One region of the Streptomyces sp. NPDC027185 genome, then DNA from elsewhere that is predicted to be linked to it. Evidence: riboswitches for the same ligand, from Rfam matches in the RefSeq annotation. Region 1 holds a riboswitch; the other holds the start of a gene.
What was found. Region 1 has a riboswitch for glycine ahead of gcvP (aminomethyl-transferring glycine dehydrogenase). Riboswitches for the same ligand answer to the same signal wherever they lie in the genome.
Positions count from the first base shown of each region.

Region 1 (14,738 bases):
CCGACGAGGCCGACGCGCGGCAGCACCGGGTCGACGCCCTGCGCGACTCCGTCGGCGCCATGCAGCGTGAGGCGCTGCGGCGGCACGGCGGGGACAAGGCGGAACTGCTGGCGCTGCTGGCCGGTTCGACGCAGGTCACCGGCCCCGGCGTGAAGCTCGTCATCGACGATGCCAAGGACGCGGAGTCCGGGAACGGCGGCGGCCCCCGGGAGAGCAACGGTTTCTCCGACACCGGACGGGTACGCGACCGGGACATGCAGCGTGTGGTCAACGGCCTGTGGCAGTCCGGAGCGGAGGCGATCTCCGTCAACGGGCAGCGGCTGACGTCCCTCTCGGCGATCAGGGCGGCGGGAGACGCCATACTGGTCGACAACAAACCGCTGGTACCGCCGTACACGGTGCTGGCGGTGGGGGACGGGCAGCGGCTCAGCACCGCGTTCCAGGACAGCGTCGACGGCCGGTATCTGCATGTGTTGCAGGAGAACTACGGCGTGCGCACCCGGATTTCCGTGGAGGGTGAGGTCACCCTGCCGCCCGCGCCCAGTTTGATCGTACGCACCGCAAAGCCGCAGACGGGCGCCGCGAAGGCGGACGGCGCCGACATAGGGAAGGGCACATCGTGATCGCCGTATTGGGGCTCATCGTGGGGGTCGTGGTCGGGCTCGTGGTCCGGCCCGTGGTGCCGACGGTGGTCGAGCCCTACCTCCCCATCGCTGTGGTGGCCGCGCTCGACGCCGTGTTCGGCGGCCTGCGCGCGATGCTGGACGGCATCTTCGACGACAAGGTCTTCGTCGTGTCGTTCCTGTCGAACGTCGTGGTCGCCGCGCTGATCGTGTTCCTCGGGGACAAGCTCGGCGTCGGCGCCCAGCTCTCCACGGGCGTGGTCGTGGTGCTCGGCATCCGGATCTTCTCCAACGCCGCCGCGATCCGCCGGCACATCTTCCGGGCGTGAGGCGGATGGCGAACGACGAGACCCCCGAGCCGGAACGCCCGGCGGACGACACATCCGCCGACGGAACGCCCCGCTCCCGCGAGGACCGGCCCTCGCAGGGCACACCGGATCACAAGCCGGGCGGCGAGATCGCGCGACGGCCGCGGCCCGAGGCCCCGGTGCGCCGCCCGGAGGCGGACCTCCCGGCGCGCCGCCACCAGGCCGAAGCCCCGGCGCGCCGTGCGCTCCCCGATGCCGACGAGGTTTCCGTACGGCGCGAGCTTCCCCAGGCCGAGGGCGGGGCGCGGGCGGCGGCGGACCGGCGGCCGATGCCGCCCGAGAACCGGGCGCGGCCGGACGGCGGAACGGCAGGCGCAGGTCAGGACGGTGCGGGCGGTACCTACGATCCGGGCGACGCAAGCGTCGCGTCCGGGGGTGCCTCCGGCGGCGGTGACGGCGCCGGAGGGCGGCCGAACGGAGCCGCGGCGGGCGGCGACGGCGGGGAGCCGCCGCTGACCGGGCGCCGGCGGCTGCGCGCCGCTCTGTGGCCGCCGCGGCTGACCCGTGCTCAACTGATCGTCGCCGTGCTGCTGTTCATTCTCGGTCTCGGCCTGGCGATTCAGGTACGTTCCACCAGTGACAGCAGCGCGCTACGGGGCGCGCGCCAGGAGGACCTGGTGCGCATCCTGGACGAACTGGACAACCGCTCGCAGCGGTTGACGGACGAACAGCGGCGCCTGGAGGGGCAGAAAACCGAGCTGGAGAACAGTTCGGACCAGGCCGAGGAGGCGCGTAAGCAGACCGTGGAGAAGGAACAGCAGCTGGGCGTGCTGGCCGGGACCGTCGCGGCCCAGGGGCCCGGCATCCACCTGACCATCGACGACCCGACGCACTCCGTGGAGGCGGACAAGCTGCTCGACACGATCCAGGAGCTGCGCGCCGCGGGTGCCGAGGCGATCCAGGTGAACGCCGTCCGTATCGTTGCGAACAGTTACCTCTCGGATGTCCGTGGCGGGGTGGAGATCGACGGCAAGAGGGTCGTGCAGCCGTACCGTTTCAAGGTCATCGGGAAGCCGCAGGATCTGGAGCCGGCGCTCAACATCCCCGGTGGCGTGGTGCAGACTCTGGAAAAGGAGCAGGCCACGGTGGCTGTCACGGATGAGCAGAAGATCATTGTGGATGCCTTGCGAGAGGCGAAGCGGCCTGACTACGCTCGGTCGTCATCGCAGTGAGAGAGACGCGTATGGGGATGGCCCGGGAAGGGCATGAGGTAGCGGGGGGTCGACGCACCGTGTATGGGGCGTGTGAGGGAAACTGTCGGAAGGCCGCGGACGTTCACAGGATGTCCGGATCGGCCGGTGTGTGCATCGAGGGTTCGTCCTGCCCCACGGGCGGGTCTGTTTCGTACAAGGGGAATCGCCCGTGAAGTTGTTTGGAAAGCTGTTCGGCAAGAGTGCACGTCAGGAGGGCGGCAGCGGCACGGCGCGGCACCGTGCCCCGAGCCGGCCCGAGGAGAGCGACGCCGAGCGTCCGCTCTTCCGCGACGAGGTCGCGGGTGCCGCCGGGGCGGGTGCCGGTGATCCGTCCGGTGCCGGCCGCATAGGTGCCCAGGGCGCGGCGGCCTTGGCCTGCCCGCGGTGCGGTCACCGGAACGCCGAGGCGGGCAAGTTCTGTTCGCAGTGCGGTGCGCCGCTGCGTGCGGGCGGACAGCCCGAGCGTCCGTCCGAGACGACGTCGACGATCTCGATCTCGGGTATCGAGGCGTACGACGGCGAGACCACGGGGCAGAACCTCAGCCCCGCCCTGTCGCCCGAGGCGCAGGCGGCGGTCGACGCCCTGCCGCTGGGCTCCGCGCTGCTGATCGTCCGCCGGGGGCCCAACTCCGGCAGCCGCTTCCTGCTGGACGGGGAGCTGACGACGGCGGGCCGTCATCCGCAGAGCGACATCTTCCTCGACGATGTGACGGTCTCCCGCAGCCATGTGGAGTTCCGCCGCGGTCAGGACGGTGTCTTCACCGTCGCCGACGTCGGCAGCCTCAACGGCACCTACGTCAACCGCGAGCGGATCGACTCCGTGGCCCTCGCCGGTGGTGACGAGGTGCAGATCGGTAAGTACCGCCTGGTCTTCTACCCGAGCCAGCGGGGCGCGGGGATCTGACCGGCCAGGGAAGGCATATGCGTCATACACCGACAGGTGGTGCCGGTACGTCCGGCACCACCTCCTCGGACGGCAAGCCGGTGAGCATCGGTGCGGTGCTCGGCCTGCTGCGCGAGGAATTCCCCGAGGTCACGATCTCCAAGATCCGCTTCTTGGAGGCCGAGGGACTCGTCGAGCCGACGCGTACGCCTTCCGGGTACCGCAAATTCACCACCGCCGACGTCCAGCGGCTCGCGAGCGTGCTGCGGATGCAGCGCGACCACTACCTTCCGCTGAAGGTCATCCGCGAGCACCTCGACGCCCAGGAGCGCGGTGAGGAGCCGCCGCTGCCCGCCCCCGCGCCCTCCCGGGACCTGCTGGAGGGCGCCCCCGAGATGGAGGAGGAGCGGCCCGCGACGGCCCGCATCGGCCGCGCCGAGCTGCTCGCCGCCGCCGAGGTGGACGAGTCCGAGCTGGCCGAGTGGGAGTCGTACGGCCTGCTCACCGCCGACGCGGACGGCGGCTACGGCAGCGACGCCGTCGGGATCGCCCGGCTCGTCGCCGACCTCGGCCGTTTCGGGCTCGAACCACGCCATCTGCGGGCCGTGAAGGCGGCCGCGGAGCGTGAGGCGGGCCTGGTGGAACAGGTCGTCGCGCCGCTGCGGCGGCACCGTAATCCGCAGACCAGGGCGCACGCGGAGGCCACGGCCAGAGAGCTGGCCACGCTTTCCGTGCGGCTGCACGCCGCGCTCGTCCAGAGCGCGCTGCGGACCCCTCTGCCATGAGCAAATATCTGCCCGACTACCCAAACCTGCCGGGCACGTCCTAGGGTTGCTGTGTGAACGAGCTCGACGTCGTGGGTGTCCGGGTGGAAATGCCTTCCAGCCAACCGATCGTGCTCCTGCGGGAGGTGGGAGGCGATCGTTACCTGCCCATTTGGATCGGGCCGGGGGAGGCCACCGCCATCGCCTTCGCCCAGCAGGGCATGGTCCCTGCCAGGCCGCTGACGCACGACCTTTTCAAGGACGTGCTGGAAGCGGTGGGCCAGGAGCTGACGCAGGTCCGCATCACGGATCTGCGCGAGGGGGTGTTCTACGCCGAATTGGTCTTCGCCAGCGGGGTGGAGGTCAGTGCGCGGCCGTCCGACGCCATAGCGCTGGCGCTGCGCACCGGTACGCCGATCTTCGGTACGGACGGTGTGCTGGACGATGCCGGTATCGCCATCCCGGACGAGCAGGAGGACGAGGTGGAGAAGTTCCGCGAGTTCCTCGATCAGATCTCGCCCGAGGACTTCGGCACCAACAGTCAGTGACAGCGGCCGGTGGCGGTGGCTCGCGGTACTCCGCGGGAAACTCGCCACCGGCTGATTCTTTTCGGCCAATCCATCACGCCTTCCCCGTCCGGAGTCACGGGAAACCACTCGTGGGGTGATTATCACTCGGCGTGGCGAGCGCGGCGATCGTTGACGCACCCCGAGTGACTGCATACCGTCGAGATGGCAGGTCCCGTCCGGGACGTGGAGGACGGAGGGCGGCGTGGCAATCACCGGCGACGGTACGGCGGAAGGGGCGTTGCCGCTCCCCTCGAACGTGACGGCGGACCGCACCCCGGTACAGGCCGCCGCGGTCCCGGCGGAGCGCGCGACGGCGATCATCGGCTACCGCGGCCCGACCGCGTGTGCGGCCGCCGGCATCACCTACCGGCAGCTCGACTACTGGGCCCGTACGGGGCTGGTCGAGCCGAGTGTCCGCCCGGCGTACGGCTCGGGCACCCAGCGGCTCTACAGCTTCCGCGACGTCGTCGTCCTGAAGATCGTCAAGCGGCTGCTGGACACGGGTGTGTCGCTCCAGAACATCCGCACCGCGGTCCAGCACCTGCGTTCCCGGCAGCCGGCCGATCTGACGCGTATGACGTTGATGAGCGACGGCGCGACGGTCTACGAGTGCACCTCCCCGGACCAGGTGGTCGATCTGCTGCAGGGTGGGCAGGGCGTCTTCGGTATCGCCATCGGTGTGGTGTGGCGGGACGTGGAGAGTGCGCTGTCCCAGCTGCACGGTGAGCGGGTGGACACGGGGGAGACCCTGGCCGGGCAGAACCCGCACGACGAGCTGGCCCGGCGGCGCAACCGCGCGGGCTGAGCCCCGGCCGCTGCCGAGCCGGCCTCCGCCGGGCGCTCCGGCCCTGCTCGGGGCCGATTGTCAGTGGTATGCGGCAGCATCGGTCGTGTGAGACGTGCGCCGACGATTCTGCATCTCGACATGGATGCGTTCTTCGCGGCCGCCGAGCAGGCGGCCAAGCCCAGCCTGCGCGGTAAGCCGGTGGTCGTGGGCGGGATCGGGCCGCGCGGCGTTGTCTCGACCGCGTCGTACGAGGCGCGGGTCTTCGGGGTGCGGTCGGCGATGCCGACGGCCCAGGCGCGCCGGCTGTGTCCCAACGCGGCGTATCTCAGTCCGCGCTTCTCCGTCTACCGCCGGGTCAGCGACAGCGTGATGGAGCTGCTGCACGCGCTGTCGCCGCTGGTCGAGCCGTTGAGCCTGGACGAGGCGTTCGTCGATCTGGAGGCGGGCGGTGTCGCGGACGACTCCGGGTCGGCCCGCGCGGTCGGTGAGCGGCTGCGGCGCGACATCCGGGAGGTCACAGGGCTGACGGGTTCGGTGGGGCTGGCCGGGGCCAAGATGCTGGCCAAGATCGCGTCGGAGGCGGCCAAGCCGGACGGCCTGCGGATCATCGAGCCGGGCACCGAACGGGAGCTGCTGGGGCCGATGACCGTCCGTACCCTGCCGGGCGTCGGACCGGCGACGGCCGAGGCGTTGCGCCGGGCCGGGATCACGACCGTCGCGGAGACCGCCGAGGCGGGGGAGGCGGAGCTGGTACGGCTGCTGGGCAGGGCGCACGGGACGGGGCTGTACGCGATGGCGCTGGGCCGCGACGACCGGCCGGTCGTCGCCGAGCGGGACGCGAAGTCGGTGTCGGTGGAGGACACCTTCGAGGTCGACCTCACCGACCGCACCCGGGTGCGCAACGAGCTGGTGCGGCTGGCGGAGCGGTGTGTGGAGCGGTTGCGGGCCGCCGGCCGTTCCGGCCGTACGGTCGTGATCAAGGTGCGGAACTACGACTTCTCGACGCTGACGCGGTCGGAGACGCTGCGCGGGCCCACCGATGATCCCGCGGTGGTGCGGGAGGCGGCGATCCGGCTGCTGGATCTGGTCGACACCACGGGCGGGGTGCGGCTGCTGGGCGTGGGGGTGAGCGGGCTGGCCGACTTCACCCAGGAGGACCTCTTCGCCCAGCTGGCCACGGAGCAGGAGGCCGTCGAAGCAGCGCACGCCCTGGAAGCGGCGGCGAGCGGGGAGGCGAGGGGCGAGGCGGAGCCCGAGGAGGAGCGGCCGCGCCGCTGGCATCCCGGGCTGGACGTCGTCCATGACGACTACGGCGCGGGGTGGGTGCAGGGCAGCGGGGTGGGGCGGGTGACGGTGCGGTTCGAGCAGCCGTGGTCGGCGCCGGGGCGGGTGAGGACCTTCGCCGTGGACGATCCGGCGCTACGGCCCGGGGAGCCGTTGCCGCTGGTCGGCGGCGGGCCGACGACGGGCTCCGCAGCGGGCGGGGCGGGCGCGGGAGCGGCGCCGGTCAGGAGCAAAGGGGGCGGGCCGGACGGTGTGTCCGGCCGCTCGATATCCGGTCGGCCGGAGCGGGCGCCGGCGGAAGAGCCGGTGTCGGCGCCGGGGCCGGCCCCGGCGCCGGAGGATCGAGGCGCGGACCGCCGGTGAGCGGGCCAGCTCCGCTCCCGGGATTCAGTCGTCCGCTCCCGCGATGTTGCCGAAGTTCTTGTCGGCGGGAGGCCGCTCGACGTCCGCGGGGGAGGTGATGTCCAGCCGGTAGTGGTGGTACAGCTGGAGTTCCTGCTCGGGGGAGAGGTGGCGGCCGACGCCGAAGTCCGGGGCGCCCTTGATCAGCTTGCGGTCGTAGGGGATGTGCAGGGCGTCGTCGACCAGGCGGCTCGGCTCCAGGGGGACGAAGGCGTCGCGGCTGAAAAGTCCGGTGCGCACTGCCGCCCATTCGGGTTCGCCGGTCGCGTCGTCGAGGTAGACCTCGTCCACGGTACCGATCTTGGCACCTTGGCGGTCGTACGCCTTGCGGCCGATCAGGCTCCGCGGGTCGATATCGGTTTGCACGGCCCCTCCAACTGGTCGCAACTGCCTGGTCACACCTACCAAACGGCACATTTCTCATGTCGGCCACTCGAAGGATCCCCCGGATGACGCGCTGGTAGGCTGGCAAATGGCCGCTGACCCCGTGCGGGAGAGTCCACGTCGTTCGCGGCGCGGACGCCGAAGGAGCAAATCCTCCCCGGAAACTCTCAGGCACACGTACCGCTCGGACGAGGTCACTCTGGAAAGCAGGGCGGGCCACGGACGACGCAGCGCCGGAAACCCCTCCTCACCGACGGTGAAAGCCGGGTCGCGGTCGCGGGCCGGTGAAGCTCTCAGGTTGAGATGACAGAGGGGGAGGCCGTCCGGGCACCAGCGCCGTGGTGCCCCTCGTAGGTCGTTGAGACCAGGAGGCCCCCGCAGATGACCACCAATCGCATCCCCCTGACCGAGCTGGAGCGCGGTACGCCCTTCGAGCACCGGCACATCGGTCCGGACCACGAGGCGCAGGCGAAGATGCTCGCGCAGGTCGGATTCGGTTCGCTGGACGAGCTGACCGCCGCCGCGGTGCCCGACGTGATCAAGAGCGCCGAGGCGCTGGGGCTGCCGCAGGGCCGTTCGGAGGCGGAGGTCCTCGCCGAACTGCGCGGTCTCGCCCAGCGCAACCAGGTCCTGTCCTCGATGATCGGCCTCGGTTACCACGGCACGTTCACCCCGCCGGTGATCCTGCGCAACGTCATGGAGAACCCCGCCTGGTACACGGCGTACACCCCCTACCAGCCGGAGATCTCGCAGGGCCGGCTGGAGGCGCTGCTGAACTTCCAGACGATGGTCGCCGACCTCACCGGCCTGCCGACCTCCGGTGCGTCGCTCCTGGACGAGGGCACCGCCGCCGCCGAGGCCATGGCGCTCTCCCGGCGGGTGGGCAAGGTCAAGCAGGGCGTCTTCCTCGTCGACGCCGACTGCCTGCCGCAGACCGTCGCCGTCATCCGGACGCGCGCCGAACCCACCGGTGTCGAGGTCGTCGTCGCCGACCTGAGTGACGGCATCCCCGCCGAGATCGCCGAGCGGGGCGTCTTCGGTGTGCTGCTGCAGTACCCGGGGGCGTCCGGCGCGGTCCGCGACCCGCGTGCCGTCATCGCGCAGGCCCAGGAGCTGGGCGCCGTCGTCACCGTCGCCGCCGATCTGCTGGCCCTGACCCTCCTCACCTCGCCGGGTGAGCTGGGCGCCGACATCGCGGTGGGCACCACCCAGCGTTTCGGTGTGCCGATGGGCTTCGGCGGTCCGCACGCCGGCTTCATGGCCGTACGGGAGAAGTTCGCCCGGAGCTTGCCCGGCCGCCTGGTGGGCGTCTCCGTCGACGCCGACGGCACCAAGGCGTACCGCCTCGCCCTGCAGACCCGCGAGCAGCACATCCGCCGTGAGAAGGCCACCAGCAACATCTGTACCGCGCAGGTGCTGCTCGCCGTCATGGCCGGGATGTACGCGGTCTACCACGGCCCGGACGGGCTGGCCGCCATCGCCCGCCGCACCCACCGTTACGCCACGGTCCTCGCCGAGGGCCTGACGGCCGGTGGCGTGGAGCTGGTGCACGGCGCGTACTTCGACACCCTCACCGCCCGGGTGCCGGGACGGGCCGCCGACGTCGTCGCGGCCGCCCGGGAGGCCGGTGTCAACCTCCGTCTGACCGACGCGGACCATGTCGGCATCGCCTGCGACGAGACCACCGGCCGGACGCAGCTCGCCGCCGTCTGGCGCGCCTTCGGCGTCTCCGGTGACGTCGAGCAGCTGGACGCGGCGGCCGCCGACGCGCTGCCCGAGGGGTTGCTGCGGACCGACGGCTACCTCACCCACCCGGTCTTCCACCAGCACCGTTCCGAGACCGCGATGCTGCGCTACCTGCGCCGGCTGTCCGACAAGGACTACGCGCTCGACCGCGGCATGATCCCGCTCGGCTCCTGCACGATGAAGCTGAACGCGACGACGGAGATGGAGCCGGTCACCTGGCCGGAGTTCGGGCAGCTGCACCCCTTCGCCCCCGCCGAGCAGGCGCAGGGCTACCTCAGCCTCATCCAGGAACTGGAGGAGCGGCTGGCCGCCGTCACCGGCTACGACAAGGTCTCCATCCAGCCGAACGCCGGCTCCCAGGGTGAGCTGGCCGGTCTGCTGGCGGTGCGCGCGTACCACCGCGCCAACGGCGATGAGCAGCGCACCGTCTGCCTCATCCCGTCCTCGGCGCACGGCACCAACGCCGCGAGCGCCGTGATGGCCGGGATGAAGGTCGTCGTCGTCAAGACCGGCGAGGACGGCGAGGTCGACACCGACGACCTCCACGCCAAGATCGACAAGCACCGTGACGAGCTGGCCGTCCTGATGGTCACCTACCCCTCGACACACGGCGTCTTCGAGGAGCACATCACCGAGATCTGCGCCGCGGTGCACGACGCGGGCGGTCAGGTCTACGTGGACGGCGCCAACCTGAACGCGCTGGTCGGACTCGCCGAGCCGGGGAAGTTCGGCGGCGACGTCTCGCACCTGAACCTCCACAAGACCTTCTGCATCCCGCACGGCGGGGGCGGCCCCGGTGTCGGCCCGGTCGGCGTCCGCGCGCACCTCGCGCCGTACCTCCCCAACCACCCGCTCCAGCCCACCGCGGGCCCGGAGACCGGCGTCGGCCCGATCTCCGCCGCCCCCTGGGGCTCGGCCGGCATCCTGCCGATCTCCTGGGCGTACGTCCGGCTCATGGGCGGCGAGGGTCTCAAGCGCGCCACCCAGGTGGCGGTGCTCTCCGCCAACTACATCGCCAAGCGCCTGGAGCCGCACTACCCGGTGCTCTACACCGGGCCCGGCGGGCTCGTCGCGCACGAGTGCATCATCGACGTCCGGCCGCTCACCAAGGCCACGGGCGTGAGCATCGACGACGTCGCCAAGCGGCTCATCGACTACGGCTTCCACGCCCCGACGATGTCGTTCCCGGTGGCCGGCACGCTGATGATCGAGCCGACCGAGAGCGAGGACCTCACCGAGCTGGACCGCTTCTGCGACGCGATGATCGCCATCCGCGCGGAGATCGAGAAGGTCGGCAACGGCGAGTGGGACAAGGACGACAACCCGCTGCGCAACGCCCCGCACACCGCGGACGCGCTCGGCGGTGAGTGGGCGCACCCGTACACCCGCGAGGAGGCCGTCTTCCCGGCGGGTGTCGTGGCGGCGGAGAAGTACTGGCCGCCGGTCCGCCGCATCGACGGCGCCTTCGGCGACCGTAACCTCGTCTGCTCCTGCCCGCCGCTGACGGAGTACGACGGCTGACGTCCGCGCAACGATGAGGGCCCTCGGCGATGTCGCCGGGGGCCCTTTGACGTGCGACGGGTCAGACGGTGGTGGCGACCCGGGAGGCGCAGTCCGGACGGTGCGGGGCGATGACCTGACCGTCCGGCAGAAGCTCACCGGTGTCCTCGAAGAGGAGAACGCCGTTGCACAACAGGCTCCAGCCCTGCTCCGGATGGTGCGCCACCGGATGTGCGGCTTCCCGGTCGGTGGAGTCGGCGGTCGGGCAGGGCGGCTGGTGCTGACACATGGGCACTGTCTTTCGCTGCGGATGGGTGAACGTCGTCGTGCGGCTCGATGAACTCGAAGTGGTCATGGCCGCTTCCCCCGTTTCCTTCGGTTGGGCTCAAGTGTTGCCCTGCGGACGGATTTCCGCAGGGATTTCGCAGCAGTGGTACGCACTCGATACGGACGTGTCACCCGTGCGGGCGGTTGCTCCCAAATGCGCCGCTGGTCACGGAGGTTGGGGGAGAGGCGGCGGACGGGCGCACGGGGGGCGTACGGCCGAACGCCCCGCGGCCGTCGGGGGCTCGCGGGGCGCTCGGTGAGCGGGTGCGTACGCCGTGCCGGACGCGTCGGTCGGACGGTCGGTCCCCGCCCGCCGGTGTGTCCGGATGTCCTCAGGCGGTGGAGCCGAGGAGCGGCGGCGGGGCGAGGCGGTCGCTGAGCCGGGGCAGGAGGTCGGCCACCCGCTGCGGGAGGTGCGCGGCGATCCCGGGCGGGGCGGGAGCGAGCGGCACCAGGAGATCGCCGGGCGCCGGCTCCCCCGAGACGCCGTCGGAGGCGGTGTCGTGGTGCAGCCACAGCGTCAGCATGTACAGCTCCGGTACGGACAGCAGCCGCGGCTGGTACCCGGCGGTGAGCGATTCGGCCTGGTGCAGGGCCTGTTCGGTCGCCGTGACGTACGGGCCGCCGCAGAAGTGGGCGAACGCCCAGCCGTCCGCCGTCAGCCGCGCCTCGGCCGCCGCGACCGGCCGCTCACCGCCGAGCACCAGGAACCGCCACCCGGCCAGGCGGGTGCGGGGCGGGACGCCGGTGTGGCCGATGCCGTCCAGGATGTGGACCGGGAGCGGATGGTCGGCGCTCAGCGGGCCCTGGTGCGCGCGGAGCGCGGCGGGGCGGGCCTCACGGACGGCGGTGGGCGAGCCGAGAGCGGTGAGGACGCTGCGCAGGGCGGGCGCGGGGGCAGCGGGTACGTGCAGCGGCATGGTGAGTCGCCTCTCACTCGGGAGACACGGTGGTGCAGGTGGACGCCGACGGCATTGTCAGCGTGCGGGGTCGGAGCCGGCCCCGGCGCGTATCTCCGCGCAGGGGCGCGCAACGCGACACGGGGCCCAAGTCTCCGCCTCGTGAACGGAGTTTATACGACGTATGTTCCAGCGGTGTTTCCGCTAAGCGCGCCCGTGATTTCCGGCAAGGGGTAATCCGGACCGGCTATAGAGGCGTTTTCTCCTTCTTTGCGGGGAGGATGGGTAAACCGCCTCGATATTCTGTCGCGGTACGGTAGGCCGAATCTTTCCGGTGTTTTTCCGGGTAATTGCTGACGGGGGGTGTCCGGGCAATATGCCAACGGTACGTGCCGGACTCCGGGCCGCTTCGAGCCTATCGGCGGCCGAACGCCCTTGAGGCGTTATGGATCAGATCACCGGGGCATCATCGACCGTGACGCGTGCCCCGGTGGTGCCGGGGACGGCCCCGGACGGCCCGTGGCTGCGGGCCGTCCACTGGAGGAAGGACCCTTCGATGGGGGAGAAGGTCGCCGCGGACGGCATCGGCCTGGCGGACCGGGAGCGTTATCGAAGAAAGCTTCAGGAGTGTCTTGAGGGGCTGGCGAGGCTGCTGGGGGAGAAACGGTTCGACCGGCCGAAAAACCTGGTGGGTCTGGAGATCGAACTCAATCTCGCCGGGGCCGACGGACTGCCCAGGATGATGAACTCCCAGGTGCTGGAACGTATCGCGAGCCAGGATTTCCAGACCGAACTCGCCCGTTGCAATCTGGAAGTGAACATCACCCCGCACCGGCTGCACGGCCAGGTCTTCGAGCAGCTCGCCGAAGAACTCCGTACCGCGCTCGCCTATGCCGATCGCAAAGCCCGTGAAGTGGCCTCCCGGGTCATGATGATCGGTATTCTGCCCACGTTGGACACCACCGATCTCACCGCCGCCAGCCTCTCCGAGAACGACCGCTATTTCCTGCTCAACGATGAAATGCGGGCGGCGCGCGGTGAGGACTTCGCACTCGACATCCAGGGTGTGGAGCGGCTCGTCGCCCGGTCGCCGTCGATCGCGCCGGAGGCCGCGTGCACCTCCGTGCAGCTGCATCTGCAGGTGACGCCCGGCCGGTTCGCCGCGGTGTGGAACGCGGCGCAGGCGCTCGCCGCCGTCCAGGTGGCCGTCGGCGCCAACTCGCCGTTCTTCTTCGGGCGTGAGCTGTGGCGCGAGTCGCGGCCGCCGGTCTTCCAGCAGGCCACCGACACCCGGCCGCCGGAACTCCAGGCCCAGGGGGTGCGCCCGCGTACCTGGTTCGGGGAGCGCTGGATCGATTCGGCGTACGACCTCTTCGAGGAGAACGTGCGGTACTTCCCGCCGTTGTTGCCGCTCTGCGGGGAGCAGCATCCGCTGCGCGTCCTCGACGCGGGCGGCGTACCGGACCTCGCGGAACTGGTGCTGCACAACGGCACCGTCTACCGCTGGAACCGGCCGGTGTACGGGATCGCCGACGGCGTCCCGCATCTGCGGGTCGAGAACCGTGTGCTCCCGGCCGGCCCGACGGTCGCCGACGTCCTCGCCAACACCGCCTTCTACTACGGGCTGGTGCGCGCGCTCGCACAGGCGCCGCGTCCGGTGTGGACCCGGCTGCCGTTCGCCGCCGCAGCGGAGAACTTCACCGCCGCCTGCCGCCACGGCATCGATGCCACGCTGCGCTGGCCGCGTCCGGGGCGGGGCGGTGTCGTGGAGACGCCGGTGACCCGGCTGGTCCTCCAGGAACTGCTGCCGCTGGCCGCCGCCGGGCTGGACGCCTGGGGCGTCGAACCGGCCGACCGGGACCGCTACCTCGGCATCATCGAGGAGCGCTGCGCCCGCCGCACCAACGGCGCCTCCTGGCAGACCGCCGCCTACCACCACGCACGGGAGCAGGGCCTGGACCGCGGGGCGGCGCTGGCCGGGATGACCCGCCGCTACGGCGAGCTGATGCGGACCGGTGAGCCGGTGCACACCTGGCCCGTCGCCTGGCCCGCGGTCCGGCGGGCGGTCCCGCCGCCGCGCCGCCCGGCAACGGGCGAATGGCAGAACCGGGAGACGGCGGGGCCGGACGGGGGCTGAGGCGGCGGGGTGGCGCGTCCGGGCGCCCCCGCAGCGGTGCCGGGCGGGAGGGCGCCGTCACCCGTCCGGCCGGGAGGGTGCTCCCCGACGCCGACGGCCGGGGTCCCGCCGCTGCCCCGCGCGAGCCCGTCCTCCGGCTACCCCTGTTCCCCGCTGCCCGTGGTGACGATGGCCTCCCGGATCGCCTCGTCGAGATGTGACGGGTCCTCGACCTCGTGGACGGAGCCGCCGGTGGGGGCGGTCATGCGGTCCAGCGCGGACCGGTCGGCCTCCGGGCCGACGGCGAGGACGATCAGCGGTATCGGCCGCCCCGGGTCCGTCAGCTTCTTGATCCCGGCCACCACGCCGTCCAGTCCGACGGTGGCGGCGTCGTCGTCCGCGCCGTCGGTGACCACCACGACGGTGTTGAACTTGCCCTCCACGTACGACGAACGGGCCTCGCGGTACGCGGCGAGCGTGGTGTCGTACAGGCCCGTGCCGCCGCCGGGGACAGGGGTGAGCGCGCCCAGGGCGGCCGTGAGGGCGTCGCGGTGGGTGGTGGCGCCGGGGCCCCGGTCGCCGAGCCGGGTGGTGGGGGACAGCTCCAGGTGGTCGCGGGAGCCGTCGAGTCCGGTGGCGAACTTCCACAGCCCGATCTCGTCGTCGGGCGTGAACGTCGCCAGTTCCCGGAGCAGCGCGTCCCTGGTCAGCGACATCCGTGACCGGCCGCCGCTCGCCGGCACCGCGAGCCCCATGGACGAGGAGGCGTCGACCACCGTGGTGATCCGGGCCTTCTGCACCGTGACCGCCCAGATGCCGAGCAGCGCCCGGATCTCCTTGGCGGACGGCGGTACGGCGGTGTCCTGGGTGTACGGCTGGGGTGCGCGGCCGCC
Region 1 covers NZ_JBVHRF010000008.1:413,658-428,395, reverse strand. The annotation lists gene ACZ4M8_RS26145 (DUF881 domain-containing protein) at 1-623, shown strand, start outside; gene ACZ4M8_RS26140 (small basic family protein) at 620-952, shown strand; gene ACZ4M8_RS26135 (DUF881 domain-containing protein) at 1,261-2,163, shown strand; gene ACZ4M8_RS26130 (FHA domain-containing protein) at 2,294-3,088, shown strand; gene ftsR (transcriptional regulator FtsR) at 3,106-3,852, shown strand; gene ACZ4M8_RS26120 (bifunctional nuclease family protein) at 3,906-4,379, shown strand; gene ACZ4M8_RS26115 (MerR family transcriptional regulator) at 4,603-5,205, shown strand; gene ACZ4M8_RS26110 (DNA polymerase IV) at 5,293-6,834, shown strand; gene ACZ4M8_RS26105 (PRC-barrel domain-containing protein) at 6,859-7,290, opposite strand; glycine riboswitch at 7,354-7,450, shown strand; glycine riboswitch at 7,451-7,577, shown strand; gene gcvP (aminomethyl-transferring glycine dehydrogenase) at 7,639-10,524, shown strand; gene ACZ4M8_RS26095 (DUF5999 family protein) at 10,586-10,792, opposite strand; gene ACZ4M8_RS26090 (hypothetical protein) at 11,163-11,750, opposite strand; gene ACZ4M8_RS26085 (glutamate-cysteine ligase family protein) at 12,286-13,866, shown strand; gene ACZ4M8_RS26080 (substrate-binding and VWA domain-containing protein) at 14,004-14,738, opposite strand, start outside.

Region 2 (14,738 bases), on a different contig from region 1:
GGTGGGCCAGTTCGTGGACGATCGTGGACTCGTTGCGGACCGCCGAGTACGCGGGCTTGGACTGCACCTCCAGGGAGAAGCCCGCCTGCGGCATGTCGTCGACGATGGCGCCGGTCTCCTCGAAGGGGTACGGGCCGAACACCTTGGACCAGTAGTCCGTCGCCTCCGCCGTGACGCCGTAGACGTCGACCTTCCCGGTGGGCAGCGTCGGGTCGGTGGCGACGTAGATCGGCGTGCCGCCGGGTGTGGTGCCGGTGCGGACGTCGAACTTCCCGATGGTGGCGGTGGCCAGGTACGTCGCCATCGGGCGGCTCTCGCGCCAGTGGGCGTACGAGCGGCCGCCGCGCTCGCCGGACGCGATCAGCCGCCCGTTGGAGACGCCGGTCAGCCCCTTGGGCGCGTCGATGCGGATGTCGTACGTCGCCTTGTCGCCGGGGTGGTCGCTGGAGGGGAACCACGTCGAGGCGGCGTTCGGCTCGCAGGCGACGAAGACGCCGTCCTTCGTCTTCATCCAGCCGTAGTCGGAGCCGAAGATGATCGGCCCGCCGAGCGGCCGGGGTATCCCGCCGTACACGACGGTCACCTTGAACGTCCGGCCGTCGCGCAGCATCCGCGCGGGGCGGACGGTGATCTCGTCGCCGGATCTGGTGAAGCGCGCCGGGCGGCCGTCGACCCGGACGGCGGTGACGTCGAGCTTCTGCAGGTCGAGGTCGAAGGCGGTGAGGTTCTGGGTGGCGCGGGCGGTGAGCGTGGTGCGGCCGTCGAGGCGGCCGGTGGAGGGGTGGTAGCTGACGCCCAGGTCGTAGTGGAGGGCGTCGTAGCCGCCGTTGCCGAGGCCGGGGAAGTAGCTGTCGCCCGCGCCGGGTGCGCCCGGGGTGCCGACCGGTGCGGCGGCGACGCTGCCGGGGGCGGTGGCCACCCCGCAGACCGTGGCGACGACGGTGCAGGCGGCGGCCAGGGAGAGCAGCCGGGGACGGCGGAGCGCGGATACGGAGAGTGCCATGGTGAGCCCATCTCTTCGAACACACGGATGCGGAAGTCGTACGGCGATGCAGCCGCGCCGACTCTGCACGCACCCGCCGCCCCCGGGGCGCGACTTTGCCAACTCGTCATGCGGGGGCGGCGGTTCCCGCCATCAGAGGTGACGGGGCCGGGCGTGCGGAGAGCGCGGGGCGTTCCCGTGCCCCGGCCGTCGCCGGGGCACGGCGCTCAGTCGGTCCCGGGGCCCGGGGCGTTCTCGGGGTGGTGGCAGGCGACCTTGTGTCCGTCCTTGAGCGAGACCAGCGGCGGTTCGGTCGTGGCGCAGGTCTCGGTCGCCTTCCAGCAGCGGGTGCGGAACCGGCAGCCGGACGGCGGGTTGATCGGGGACGGGACGTCGCCCTTGAGCAGGATGCGGTCGCGTTCGGTGCGCCGCTTCGGGTCGGGCACCGGCACCGCCGACATCAGCGCCTTGGTGTAGGGGTGCATCGGCGTGGTGTACAGGGAGGCGCGGTCGGCCAGTTCGACGATCTTGCCGAGGTACATGACCACGATGCGGTCCGAGACGTGCCGGATGACGGACAGGTCGTGGGCGATGATCACGTACGTCAGGCCCAGCTCCTCCTGGAGGTCGTCCATGAGGTTGACGACCTGCGCCTGGATGGAGACGTCCAGCGCGGAGACCGGTTCGTCGGCCACGACCAGCTTCGGCTTGAGGGCGAGGGCGCGGGCGATGCCGATGCGCTGGCGCTGGCCGCCGGAGAACTCGTGCGGGTAGCGGTTGTAGTGCTCCGGGCTCAGGCCCACCAGCTCCAGCAGCCGCTGCACCTCCTTCTTGACGCCGCCCTCGGGCTCGACGCCCTGGAGCCGGAAGGGGGTGGAGACGATGGTGCCGATGGTGTGCCGCGGGTTCAGTGACCCGTACGGGTCCTGGAAGATCATCTGGACGTCGCGGCGCATCGGGCGGAGCCGCCCCGGGGAGAGGTGGGTGATGTCCGTCCCGTCGAACTCGACGGTGCCGCCGGTGGGTTCGTCGAGCCGGGTGATCAGCCGCCCCATCGTCGACTTGCCGCAGCCGGACTCGCCGACCACGCCCAGCGTCTCGCCCGGGTATACGTCGAAGTCGATACCGTCGACCGCCTGAACGGCCCCGACCTGCCGCTTCAGCAGCCCCTTGGTGATCGGGAAGTGCCGCGTCAGACCGCGCACCCGCAGCAGCGGGGTCCCCGCGCCGCCGGCGTCCTTCCGCTGCGCGGGTACGGGGACGGGGACGGCGGGGCCGGCGGGGTCTGCGGTCGCGGCGGACTCGGCGGCGGCCACGGACTCGCCGGACTCGGCGGGCTCGGCGGGCTCCCCGGACTGCGCGGACTCCTTGGGCTCCGCGGCCTCCGCGGGCTTCTCCGGCTCCGCGGCCCCGGCCTGCCCGGCGGGCCTCTGCGGCGGGACGGCGGCCGTACCCGGCTCCGCGGCCCCGGCCCCGCCCGTGTCCTTCTCCGGCTCCACGGCCTTCCCGGGCTCCACGGCCCCGGCCTGCCCGGCCGGCTTCTGCGGCTCCGCCGCCTCGGCCTTCCCGGCCCCCGCCGTCCCGCCGGGCTTCCGGGACTTCGCGGCGGCCCCGGGCTTCCGGGACTTCGCGGCCGGTCCGCTCTTCCGGGCCGTACCCGCCCGCGGCTTCTTCTTCTCGTTCTCGGTCACAGCTTGGGCGCAATCTCTTCGGTCCAGATCCGCTTCCGCTCCGCCGGCGCCATGTGGCACGCGGAGAAGTGGCCGTCCGTGGCCTCGGTGAGCTCGGGGCGGACCGTACGGGTGAGGTCGTCCTTGGGCACGTCCGCGTACGGGCAGCGCGGGTTGAAGGCGCACCCGGAGGGGACGTTGATCAGGCTGGGCGGGGAGCCCTTGACCGGGATCAGCCGGTCGGTGTGGTCCCGGTCGATGCGCGGCATGGAGCCGAGCAGACCCCAGGTGTAGGGGTGCTGCGGCGCCTCGAAGACCTTGTCGGCCGGGCCGCGTTCGACGCACCGCCCGCCGTACATCACCAGCAGGTCGTCCGCGAGTTCGGCGACCACGCCCAGATCGTGGGTGATCACGATGACGGCGGAGCCGAACTCCTTCTGCAGATCGCGGATCAGGTCGAGGATCTGCGCCTGGACGGTGACGTCCAGCGCGGTCGTCGGCTCGTCCGCGATGAGCAGTTCGGGGTTGTTGACCAGCGCCATCGCGATCATCGCGCGCTGGCGCATCCCGCCGGAGAACTGGTGCGGATGGTCGTCCACCCGCTTGTCCGGCTGCGGGATGCCGACCCGGTCCAGCATCTCGATCGCCCGCTTGCGCGCCGTCTTGCGGTCCACGTCGTGGTGGACGCGGTACGCCTCCACGATCTGCTTGCCGACGGTGTAGTAGGGGTGCAGCGCGGAGAGCGGGTCCTGGAAGATCATCGCCATCCGGCGGCCGCGCAGCCGGCGGACCGCGTCCGGGGCGGCGCCGATCAGCTCCTGGCCGTCCAGCCGGATCTCACCGGACATCCGTACCTTGGCCCGCTGCCGCCGCGACGCGGCGTGCAGCCCCATCACGGCGAGCGAGGTGACGGACTTGCCGGAGCCGGACTCGCCGACGATGCCGAGGGTCTTGCCCTTCTCCAGCGTGAAGGAGAGGCCGTCGACGGACTTGACCAGCCCGTCGTCGGTCGGGAAGTGCACCTTCAGATCGCGGACGTCGAGGAACGGGGCCGCCGTCTCGGCGGACGCCCCGGTGGCGCCGGATGCGGTGTCGTCGGAGTCGGTCACGAGAGCCTCACGCGCGGGTCGACGGCGGCGTACAGGACGTCCACCACCAGGTTGCACAGGACGATGAAGAACGCGGCGAGCAGGGTGACGCCGAGGATGTTGGGCAGGTCGTTGGCGGTGATCGCCTGGACGGCGAAGGCGCCCACGCCCTGGAGCGAGAAGACCTGTTCGGTGATGAGCGCACCACCGAGCAGCAGGCCCAGGTCCATGCCGAAGACGGTGATGAGCGGGGTGAGGGCGGCGCGCAGGCCGTGCTTGACGACGACGGTGCGCTCCCCCAGCCCCTTGGCGCGGGCGGTGCGGATGTAGTCCTCACCCAGCGTCTCCAGCATCCCCGCCCTGGTCAGACGGGCGTAGAGCGCCGAGTAGAGGAACGCCAGCGTCACCCAGGGCAGGACCAGCGTCCTGGCCCACAGCAGCGGGTCGTCGAAGAGCGGGACGTAGTCGCTGCGTTCGAAGAGCGGCCACTGGTAGGTGAAGAGGGCCAGCGCGATGGCTCCGGTGAAGAACATCGGCAGCGACACACCGGCCAGGGCGACGCCCATCGACAGCCGGTCGAAGAACGAGCCGGGGCGCAGCGCGGAGATGACGCCGGTGGTGATGCCGGTGAGCAGCCAGACGACGGCCGCGCCGGCGGCGAGCGACAGGGTCACCGGCAGCCGGGATTGGATCTCCGGCCAGACCTCGATATGGGTCTTGAAGGAGTAGCCGAAGCACGGCATGTGGCAGCGCGCCGCCTCGGGGCCGAACTTGTAGTCGACGCCGGTGAAGATGCCCCGGAGGAACTCCCAGTACTGTTCGTACACGGGCTTGTCCAGGCCGAGGTTCCTCTTCACCGCCGCGATGTCGGCGGGCGTCGGCGACTTGCCGATGTACTGCTGTGCGAGCTGGTCGGTGGTCTGCCCGGCGATCTTCGGCAGCAGGAAGAAGATGCCGAAGGTGACCGCGCTGACGATCAGCAGCAGGATCACCGCGCTGATCACCCTGCGGATGAGGTACGAGAACACGGGGATGCGGCGTCGGTGCCCGCGGGGCCGAGGGGCCGGCCGCGGGCACCAATGCCTTCACCTGCCTTCCGGGACTTACTTCTTGACGCCGATGTTGAGGTAGTCGTACTGCCCGCTGTACGCCGAGGTCGCGACCATGTTCGTGGCCTTCGGGGAGCGGTAGTTCAGGACCTTGAAGTAGGTGAGCGGGACCATCACGGCCTGGCCCATCGCCTTCTTGTCGATCTCGGCGTACGCCTTCTCGCGCCCGGCCTTGTCCGGGTTGGCGACGGCGGAGTCGAGAAGCTTGTTGATCTCCGGGTCGTCCGTCTCGGAGAGGTTGGTGTTGCCGGACTGGGAGATCGCCTTGCCGTTGAGGATCTGCTGGAGGTAGCCGTAGCCGGTCGGGAAGTCGGCGCCCCACTGCATCATGATCAGACCGACGTCGTTCTTCTTGTTGAACGACGGGACGCCCGCGTAGTCCGAGAAGTACTTGCTGCTCGGGTACTGCTGGATCTTGGCGTTGACGCCGATCTTCTTCAGCGAGGAGATGACGGAGGTCGCCGCGTCCACCTCCTCCTGCCGGTCACTGCGGGCGAGGATGGTGGTGGAGACGTTCCCGGCGCCGCACTCGGCCCACTTCTTCTTCGCCTCGGTGAGGTCGAGGTCGTCGCCCTTGTACTTCTGCGGGTACAGGTCGTACTTCTCGTAGCCGGGGATGTCGGTCGGCAGGACCGTGGAGGCGATGTCGCCGCGGATCGGGCCGCCGAGGGAGGTCTGTACGGCCTTCTTGTCGACGGCGTACTCGACCGCCTGGCGGCAGGCGAGCTTGTCGAACGGCTTCACCTTGGAGTTGATCGCCAGGTAGTTGAGCCGCTGGCCGAGCGCGTTGTCGGTGTTGCCCTTCTCCTTGGCGTCGAGCAGCAGGTGGGCCTGGGTCTGCGCGTCGACGCCCTTGCCGGCCATGTCGACCATGGTGTTGCCGGCCAGCAGGTCCTTGTCGATGGTGGACTGCGCCACCTTCAGCTTCAGGACGATCTTCTCCGGCAGCTGCTTGCGCAGCGGGTCCGTCTTCGCCGACCAGTGCGGATTGCGCACCAGGGTGAGCTGCTTGCCCTCCTGGTAATCCTGGTACTTGTACGAACCGGAGGAGATCACGGACCGGGTGTAGTCGGCGCCCTTGTCCTTGTCCTGCGGCACCGGCGCCGTCTGCGGGGCGCTGACCAGCTGGTCGAACTCCGCGAACGCCTTCTTGAGGTGGAAGACGATGGTGTGGTCGTCCGGCGTCTCGATGGACTTGAGCCCGTCCTTGCTCTTGTCCTTGTACGGGCCCTTGTAGCCGCCGTCGTTGTCCTTGAGGAACTGCTGGAAGTAGTTCGGCCCCAGGGACAGCGTGTCGCGGGCGAAGTTGGAGCGCTCGACGGCGTACTTGACGTCCTGCGAGGTGACCTCCCGGCCGTCCTCGTACTTCACCCCCTTGCGGATCTTGTACGTCCAGGTCTTGCCGCCGTCGGAGGACTTGCCCTTCGACTCGGCGAGGTCCGGGACGATCTCGTTGCCCTTGGGGCCGGGGGCCGGCTTGAAGGTCGTCAGGGAACGCGCGTAGAGGCGGCTGAAGTTGTACACGAACGCGTAGTAGGTGTTGCCCGGGTCGAAGGACTCGGGGGCGTCGCTCATCGCGTAGGTGAGGGTGCCGCCCTTCGCGTCCGAGGCGTTGACGATGCCCTCCGTCGCGGCGTTCGCCTTGCCGGAGGCGGTGGATCCGGCGCCCCCGGTGCAGCCGGCCAGCAGGCCCGCGCTGGTGATGGCCGCTATCGCCGCGACCGGAACTGACCTTCGCATGATGGTGGCGCTCCCCTTGATTCGTCGAACACTTCGGGAAAGGACTTCGGAAAACTTCGGACGACCGGACGTACGGCGGGCGGTGGGGGGCGGGCCCGGAGGGCTCAGCGTCCGCCGCGAGGGTCCAGTGCGTCCCGCAGACCGTCACCGAGCAGGTTGAACGCGAGCACGGTGACGAAGATGGCGAGACCGGGGACGAGCATGTACTGCGGGTCGACCTCGTAGTACTTGACCGCCTGGTTGAGCATGCCGCCCCAGGACGCCTGGGGCGGCTGGATGCCGACGCCCAGGAAGCTCAGCGCCGCCTCGAAGAGGATGTTGGAGGGGATCAGCAGCGTCGAGTACACGACGATCGGGCCGACGAGGTTGGGCAGCAGTTCGCGGAAGAGGATGAACGGACCGCGCGCACCCATTCCGCGCGCCGCGTCGACGAACTCCCGCTCCCGCAGCGACAGGGTCTGCGCCCGCACGATGCGGCCCATGTACGGCCAGTTGAAGAACCCGATCACGAAGATCAGCACGGAGAGGTGGAGCGGCAGCCCGGTGAGGCCGAAAGCGCCCCCCTGGAGCGAGGCGGAAATCGCGATGGCGAACAGCAACAACGGGAACGCCAGGAAGACATCCATCAGCCGGCTGATCACCGCGTCGACCCGTCCGCGGTAGAAGCCGGCGACCACTCCCATGACCGTGCCGATCGCCACCGACAGCAAGGTGGCGCCGAAGGCGACGATCAGCGAGACCCAGGAGCCCTCCAGCACCCGGGCGAGCAGGTCACGGCCGAACTTCGGGTCCACGCCCAGCGGGTGGTCGCCGCTCATCCCGCCTAGGTCGCCCTTGGGGAGCGTGGTGTTGGGGTCGATCAGCGACTGGTGGGGGCTGTCGGGGTCGAGACCGAGCAGCGCCTGGAGCGGGCGGGAGAGCGCGGCGACGACGATGAGCAGGATGACAACGATGGCACCGGCCACCGCGACCTTGTCGCGCCGGAAGCGCAGCAGTGCGATGCGGCCGAGCGAGCGGCCTTCGATCCGCTTGCCCGCCACGCCCTTCAGCACCGCTTCCGGCTGCGCCTGGGCAGCCGCGCCGGTGGTCTCGATCGGTGCGGTCACAGTGCCTTTGACCCCTCTCGGCCGACGGTGCGGCCTCACGCCCCGCCGCGCTCGCGGCCTGGTCCCCATCGCCGCCGCACGACGCGCGGATGCCATGGAAGTTCGCACCGCGAAACATCGCGGTGTCACATGACAGGTGTCCGGATGGTGTTCGTACACAGGGCCGATGCCCTGCTGCCGGAGTCTTCATCCGATTCGCGATCACTCACCAGCCCCCAAGGTGAATGGATGCGCAACTGTGATCTGGTCCACAAGTCTCCGCTATCCGGACGCAAGGGACGTCTGAACGGAGATTTCGGTGGCGGGAAAAAGCCCGTCAACTGACGGACGAACAGGGCGAATTCGAGACACCGCACACCCTGGGCGGTGAACCTCCGGCGGTGGCCCGGGGAAGGCCCGCCGCCGGATCAGTAGGGGCGCGGGTAGCCGTACCCGGTGGGCGGCTGCGCCGGGGCGCCGTAGCCCTCGCGGTCGAAGAAGGGGCGGGCGCAGGCCCGCATCCACATGCCGACCGGGTCGTACTCGTCGTTCATCGCGACGGTCGAGACCGGCAGCCCTTCGGGGACCGCGCCCATCGACTGCTGGACCATCAACCGCGCGGCGTCCACGCCCTGTTGGCCCGCGTCGTAGAGATCGAGGCCGAGGGCGAGGTAGGGCGCGCCGAGGGCGGGCTGCACCCAGGCGCGGCGCAACGACCGCACGGCGGGCGTGCGGTGGGCGTTCTGGGTGAGCAGGGCGTAGAACTGCGGGAGGTCGATGACCGGTTCGGTGATGCGCAGCGGTCCGGCGGGGAGTCGGTCGAGACCGCCGGCGATACGGCGCAGATCCAGCCAGGGGATGCCGACGCCGCCGCCAGGGGCGTGCGGATTCAGCCACAGGCCCCAGCGGTCGGGGAAGAGGGCGGAGGCGATCTCGACACCGGTGACCAACTCGTGGTCACGGTTCCATCCGGAGGCGGCCAGCTCGGGCGCGGAGGTGACACAGGGCGCGTAGCCCAGGCCGTCGACCTCCATGTTTCCGTACTGCGCGTCGGGCATCCCGGCGCGGCCGTGCCAGAGCAGCATCCAGACCTGACCGGCGGCGAGCGCGTGCAGCAGCGCCTCGTAGGCGTCGTAGCGGCCGGGTGTGACCTGTCCCAGCAGCTGCTCGACCCGGCCTGCCGCCGCTCCTTGATGCGCACCCGCGCTCACGTGGTCCGTCCCTTCTCCGGCGGCCGCGTGGGGTACGCCCGCCCGTCGTCCGTCCAGCTTACGAGTGGTCCCGGGAGTAGAAGGGCCGTACGCGCGCGGTCATCCAGTCGGCGACCGGGTCGCCCTGGGCGACGTCCAGCAGCACCAGTTGGACGGGCCAGGCCACGGGCACCGTGCCGAGCGCGCGTCCCAGGGCGGCGAGGGCCGCTTCGCGGGTGGCGTCGTCGTAGGGGTTGGCGAGGGTGGCGTCGACCTCGACGCCGACGAAGAGCGCGGGCGTGTCGCCCTCCACACTCGCCAGGGCACGCCGGGCAGTCAGGACAAATCCGGCACCGGAGAACTCCAGGCCGGCGGCGGCGAGGAAGTCCACCGGCTCCTCCTGCCAGTCCGGCTCGAAGAGCCGCACCCGGCCGCCGGTGGGCGCGGACACCCCGGCGCCCGCCTCCCGGCACAGCTCCGCCACCGCGGGCGCCGGCAGCGCGGTGCCGACCGTGCCGCCGGGGTTGACGGCGATACCGAGCAGCGGCGGCAGCCCCCGGGCGAACTCCTTCGCCGGAGCGACGGTGAAGGACATGTGGGCGCCGACGGTCCGCAGGAACTCCTGCTCGGAGCTGAACACCGGGACGTACGCCACCTCGCCGATCTCAACGGTGGGCAGGTCCAGACCCCGGCCGCCGGGGCCCGCGGCGTCCGGGCCACCGCCGTTGGGCAGCGGCACCCACACCCGGCTGCGGCCCAGCACCTCCACGATCCGGCCGCCCGCGCCGGGGTGGCCGACGGAGGCCGCGAGGACCTCCTCCAACTCGTTGGCGGGCCACGCCAGCTGCGGTATTCCCTGCTCGATCCCCTGCTCGGGAAAGTCCATGTCCATCCATCCGCTTCCGTACCGCGCGCTCTGGCCGATGAGCTTAGGGGGTGTCCTTGGCATCCTCGCGGGGCCGGGGTGAGCGGCAGCACGCCTCGCCGCGGAGGCGTCCTGCGCCGCGGACGGCCGCGCCCCGCGGCGCACGGCCGCGGGCCGTCCCGGCCGGCGAAGACCGACAGGACACCCTCCGGGCCCTGTCGCCGCCCTCCGGTCGCCCGCCCGGAAGGGGCGGACGGAGGGTGACGACCGAACCCTAGACGAGTGGCGGCACCGCCGCGTCCGCCGCCCGGGGCGCGGGCCCGCCGCCGAACCGGAGCGTGCGCAGCCGGTCGGCCGCGGACCGGTCCAGCAGGACGGCCGAGGCGAACCCCCGGGGCGGCCGCCCCGCCCCGGCGTTCCGGATCAGCCGCCGGCTGGCCGCGCGGTGCCGGGCGAAGGCGTAGCCGGACACCCCGCGCCCGCGCGAGCGCTGACCGCGCCGCGCCACCTCGGGCGGGACGTCGAGCAGCAGCAGATGCGGACGCCGCCCGCCGCGCCGCGCCGCGCGGGCGATCCAGCGGCGCACCCAGGTCTGCGTCCCGCAGTCGTGCACCACGGCGCTCCGGCCCGAGCGCAGCACCCGGCGCAGCCCGAGGTAGTGCGCCACCCGGACGAGTGGCCGGTAGAGGGCGTACGGCACCCGGCGCAGCCGGCCGCGCTCCCAGCGCTCGCGGGCGTCCTGGGAGTCGACGCGGTGGACGGGGGCGCCCGCGCCGTCGGCCGCCGGGACGACGCGGTGCATCAGCGTGCTCTTGCCGCTGCCGGGCAGTCCGGAGACGACGACCAGGGCACCTGCGGGGAAGCGGAGTTCGGCCGGGAGCCCGGCGGCGGGGCACCCCCGCAGGTCGGTGACGGCGACGGGGTCCGGCACGGAAGCGGGTTCCGGCGCGGGAGCGGATTCCGGGCGGGCGGCCACGGCGGAGTCCTGCCGCGGCGGGCGGGGCGGCGTGTCCGGGCCGGCCCCCGGGTACGCGTCCGGGGCGGCCCCCGGGTACGCGTCCGGGCGCGGTCCGCGGCGTGCCTCCGGTGCCGGTCGCGCGTCCGGCACCGCCCGCGGCGGCCGGGCCTCGCGGGCCCCGGGCGCGGGCCGGGGCGGCGCGGTGCCACCGGTCCTCGGTACGGCCGTGCGCGCGGCTTCGCTCTGCACCGTGATCGCCCCTTCCCCCTCGGCGGGGCCGGGCGGCGGCCCCGTCCCCTCCCGCACAGTGTCAAGGAAAGGTAATGCCGTTCAAGACGCGGGGTGTTCCGGTGCCGCGCCTCGGGCGGTGCGCGGCCGGGGGCGGCGCCGTGCGGAGGCGCTCCGTCCGGGCGGCCGGGCGGGTTCCGGGCCGGGGCTCCTACGTGCGGCGTTCCCGTGCGATGATGTCGGCGCCCCGTGCACACCGGCGTCGCGCCGTGCATGGTCCAACTCCATACCGGCCGCTTGAATCCGCGCGGGAGAGTCCCCGGCCGCGCGCCGGGGCGCCGAAGGAGCAAGTCCTCCCTTGAATCTCTCAGGCCCCTATACCGCGCGGGCGAGGCAGATCTGAAAAGCGAGCCGCGGCCCGTACGGGAGCGGTTCCACCCAAGGTGCAAACCGGCCCGTTCGCGGGATTCCGGTGAACCTCTCAGGTTCCGATGACAGATGGGGAGACATGTCCTCTCACCCTGTCCGGGAGCCCACCATGACCGATGCCCCCCGCCGCACCGCGCTCGACGCCGTCCACCGCGCGCTGGGCGCGACCATGACCGACTTCGCCGGCTGGGACATGCCGCTGCGCTACGCCAGCGAGCGCGACGAGCACCTCGCCGTCCGCACCCGCGCCGGTCTCTTCGACCTCTCCCACATGGGCGAGATCACCGTCACCGGCCCGCAGGCGGCCGACCTCCTCGACCACGCACTGGTCGGCAACATCGGCTCCGTGAAGCCGGGCCGCGCCCGCTACACCATGATCTGCCAGGAGGACGGCGGCATCCTCGACGACCTGATCGTCTACCGCCTCGGCGAGACGGAGTACCTGGTCGTCGCCAACGCCTCCAACGCGCAGACCGTCCTGGACGCGCTGACCGCCCGCTCCGGCGGCTTCGACGCCGCGATCCGCGACGACCGCGACGCGTACGCGCTGCTGGCCGTGCAGGGCCCCGAGTCCCCCCGCATCCTCAAGGCCGTCACCGACGCCGATCTGGACGGGCTGAAGTACTACGCCGGGCTGCCCGGCACGGTCGCCGGCGTCTCCGCGCTCATCGCCCGCACCGGCTACACCGGCGAGGACGGCTTCGAGCTGTTCGTCCGGCCCGAGGACGCGGCCGCGCTCTGGGAGGCACTGCTGGCGGCGGGCGAGGACGCCGGGCTGGTCCCGTGCGGCCTGTCCTGCCGCGACACGCTGCGCCTGGAGGCGGGCATGCCGCTCTACGGCCACGAGCTGACGACGGCGACCACGCCGTTCGACGCCGGGCTGGGCCGGGTCGTGAAGTTCGAGAAGACGTCCAACGGCGGCGCCTTCGTCGGCCGCGCCGCGCTGGAGGCGGCCGCCGCGCGCGCCGAGGAGCGGCCGCCGCGCAAGCTCGTCGGTCTGATCGCCGAGGGCCGCCGGGTGCCCCGGGCGGGCTACCCGGTGGTGGACGCCGAGGGCACCGTCATCGGCGAGGTGACCTCCGGCGCGCCGTCGCCGACCCTGGGCAGGCCGGTCGCGATGGCGTACGTCGACGCCGCGCACGCCGCCCCGGGCACCGCGGGCGTCAAGGTCGACATCCGTGGCAGCCACGAGCCGTACGAGGTCGTCGCGCTGCCGTTCTACAAGCGGGAGAAGTAGCCCGTAGCGGGACACATCGCCGCCCGGAGCCGCCGTACGGGGCCGCCGGGCCGGTCCGGTGCGGCCGTTCCGGTGCGGCCGGGCCGCCGCCGCTGTGTCTCACTGTGCAGACCCCTTTCACCACCACACCCTCGCGTACAGGAGAATCGACCCATGAGCAACCCCCAGCAGCTGCGCTACAGCAAGGAGCACGAGTGGCTGTCGGACGCCGAGGACGGCGTCTCGACGGTCGGCATCACCGAGCACGCGGCGAACGCGCTCGGCGACGTCGTCTACGTGCAGCTCCCGGAGGTCGGCTCCACGATCACGGCGGGCGAGACCTGCGGTGAGCTGGAGTCGACCAAGTCGGTCAGCGATCTCTACGCGCCGGTCGACGGCGAGATCACCGAGGTCAACGAGGGTGTCACCGACGACCCCTCGCTGGTGAACACCGCCCCGTTCGAGGGCGGCTGGCTGTTCAAGGTGAAGATCACCGGGGAGCCGGGCGACCTGCTCTCCGCGGACGAGTACACCGCCTTCACCGCCGGCTGAGTCCGCCGCTCGGCCGCCGCCCGTACCGAAGCGCTCCGCGCCCCCTGAACCCTCCAGGAGAAGACCCATGTCGCTTCTCGACAGCTCCCTCCACGAGCTCGACCCCGACGTCGCCGCCGCCGTCGACGCCGAGCTGCACCGTCAGCAGTCCACCCTCGAAATGATCGCCTCGGAGAACTTCGCTCCGGTCGCCGTCATGGAGGCGCAGGGCTCGGTTCTCACCAACAAGTACGCCGAGGGCTACCCCGGCCGCCGCTACTACGGCGGCTGCGAGCACGTCGACGTGGTCGAGCGGATCGCCATCGACCGCATCAAGGAGCTCTTCGGCGCGGAGGCGGCCAACGTCCAGCCGCACTCCGGTGCGCAGGCCAACGCCGCCGCGATGTTCGCGCTGATCAAGCCGGGCGACACCATCCTGGGCCTGAACCTCGCCCACGGTGGCCACCTCACCCACGGCATGAAGATCAACTTCTCCGGCAAGCTCTACAACGTGGTGCCCTACCACGTCGACGAGAAGACCAACCTGGTCGACATGGCGGAGGTCGAGCGGCTCGCCAAGGAGCACCGCCCGAAGCTGATCGTCGCGGGCTGGTCGGCCTACCCGCGCCAGCTGGACTTCGCCGCCTTCCGCAAGATCGCGGACGAGGTCGGCGCGTACCTGATGGTGGACATGGCGCACTTCGCCGGTCTGGTCGCCGCGGGGCTGCACCCCAACCCGGTGCCGCACGCCCACGTCGTCACCACCACCACCCACAAGACCCTGGGCGGTCCGCGCGGCGGCGTGATCCTCTCCACCCAGGAGCTGGCCAAGAAGATCAACTCCGCGGTCTTCCCCGGTCAGCAGGGCGGTCCGCTGGAGCACGTCATCGCGGCGAAGGCGGTCTCCTTCAAGGTCGCGGCGTCCGAGGACTTCAAGGAGCGCCAGCAGCGCACCCTGGACGGCGCCCGCATCCTGGCCGAGCGCCTGGTGCAGCCGGACGTCACCGAGGCGGGCGTCTCCGTCCTCTCCGGCGGCACCGACGTCCACCTCGTCCTGGTCGACCTGCGCAACAGCGAGCTGGACGGCCAGCAGGCCGAGGACCGTCTCCACGAGGTCGGCATCACCGTCAACCGCAACGCCGTCCCGAACGACCCGCGGCCCCCGATGGTCACCTCGGGCCTGCGGATCGGCACCCCGGCGCTGGCCACCCGCGGTTTCGGCGCCGATGACTTCCGCGAGGTCGCCGACGTCATCGCCGAGGCGCTGAAGCCGTCGTACGACGCCGAGTCGCTCAAGGCGCGGGTCGCCGCCCTCGCCGCGAAGCACCCGCTCTACCCCTCCCTCTGAGAGGGAGCGCGCGGCGCCCCGCCGCGCGCCGTTGCCTCCGGGCGCCGCACCACCGGCGCCCGGAGGCGGTACGGGCCACGAGCCCGGGGCCCCGGCCCCGGGCTCGCCGTCTGCCTGCCCCGGAATCCGGAACGATCCGGCACACAGGGCACGGAACGGACGCGGTCTCCGCACGCGGACGCCACCGCCCGCCCGCGTACGCCGGCACCGGGGCCACGCCCCGGCCGCCCCGCGCACCGCTCCGTACCGGGTGCCGCGGGCGGCCCGGCACCCGCCGTTCCCCGGGCCGCCCGCCACCC
Region 2 covers NZ_JBVHRF010000002.1:247,978-262,715, forward strand. The annotation lists gene ACZ4M8_RS06345 (M1 family metallopeptidase) at 1-1,003, opposite strand, end outside; gene ACZ4M8_RS06350 (ABC transporter ATP-binding protein) at 1,210-2,196, opposite strand; gene ACZ4M8_RS06355 (ABC transporter ATP-binding protein) at 2,670-3,761, opposite strand; gene ACZ4M8_RS06360 (ABC transporter permease) at 3,758-4,768, opposite strand; gene ACZ4M8_RS06365 (ABC transporter substrate-binding protein) at 4,844-6,589, opposite strand; gene ACZ4M8_RS06370 (ABC transporter permease) at 6,694-7,695, opposite strand; gene ACZ4M8_RS06375 (enhanced serine sensitivity protein SseB C-terminal domain-containing protein) at 8,103-8,885, opposite strand; gene ACZ4M8_RS06380 (enhanced serine sensitivity protein SseB) at 8,944-9,750, opposite strand; gene ACZ4M8_RS06385 (AAA family ATPase) at 10,004-10,660, opposite strand; glycine riboswitch at 11,214-11,308, shown strand; gene gcvT (glycine cleavage system aminomethyltransferase GcvT) at 11,454-12,581, shown strand; gene gcvH (glycine cleavage system protein GcvH) at 12,735-13,112, shown strand; gene glyA (serine hydroxymethyltransferase) at 13,180-14,439, shown strand.
Region 2: linked by a shared signal. The riboswitch ahead of gcvT (glycine cleavage system aminomethyltransferase GcvT) and the one ahead of gcvP (aminomethyl-transferring glycine dehydrogenase) in region 1 are both predicted to bind glycine.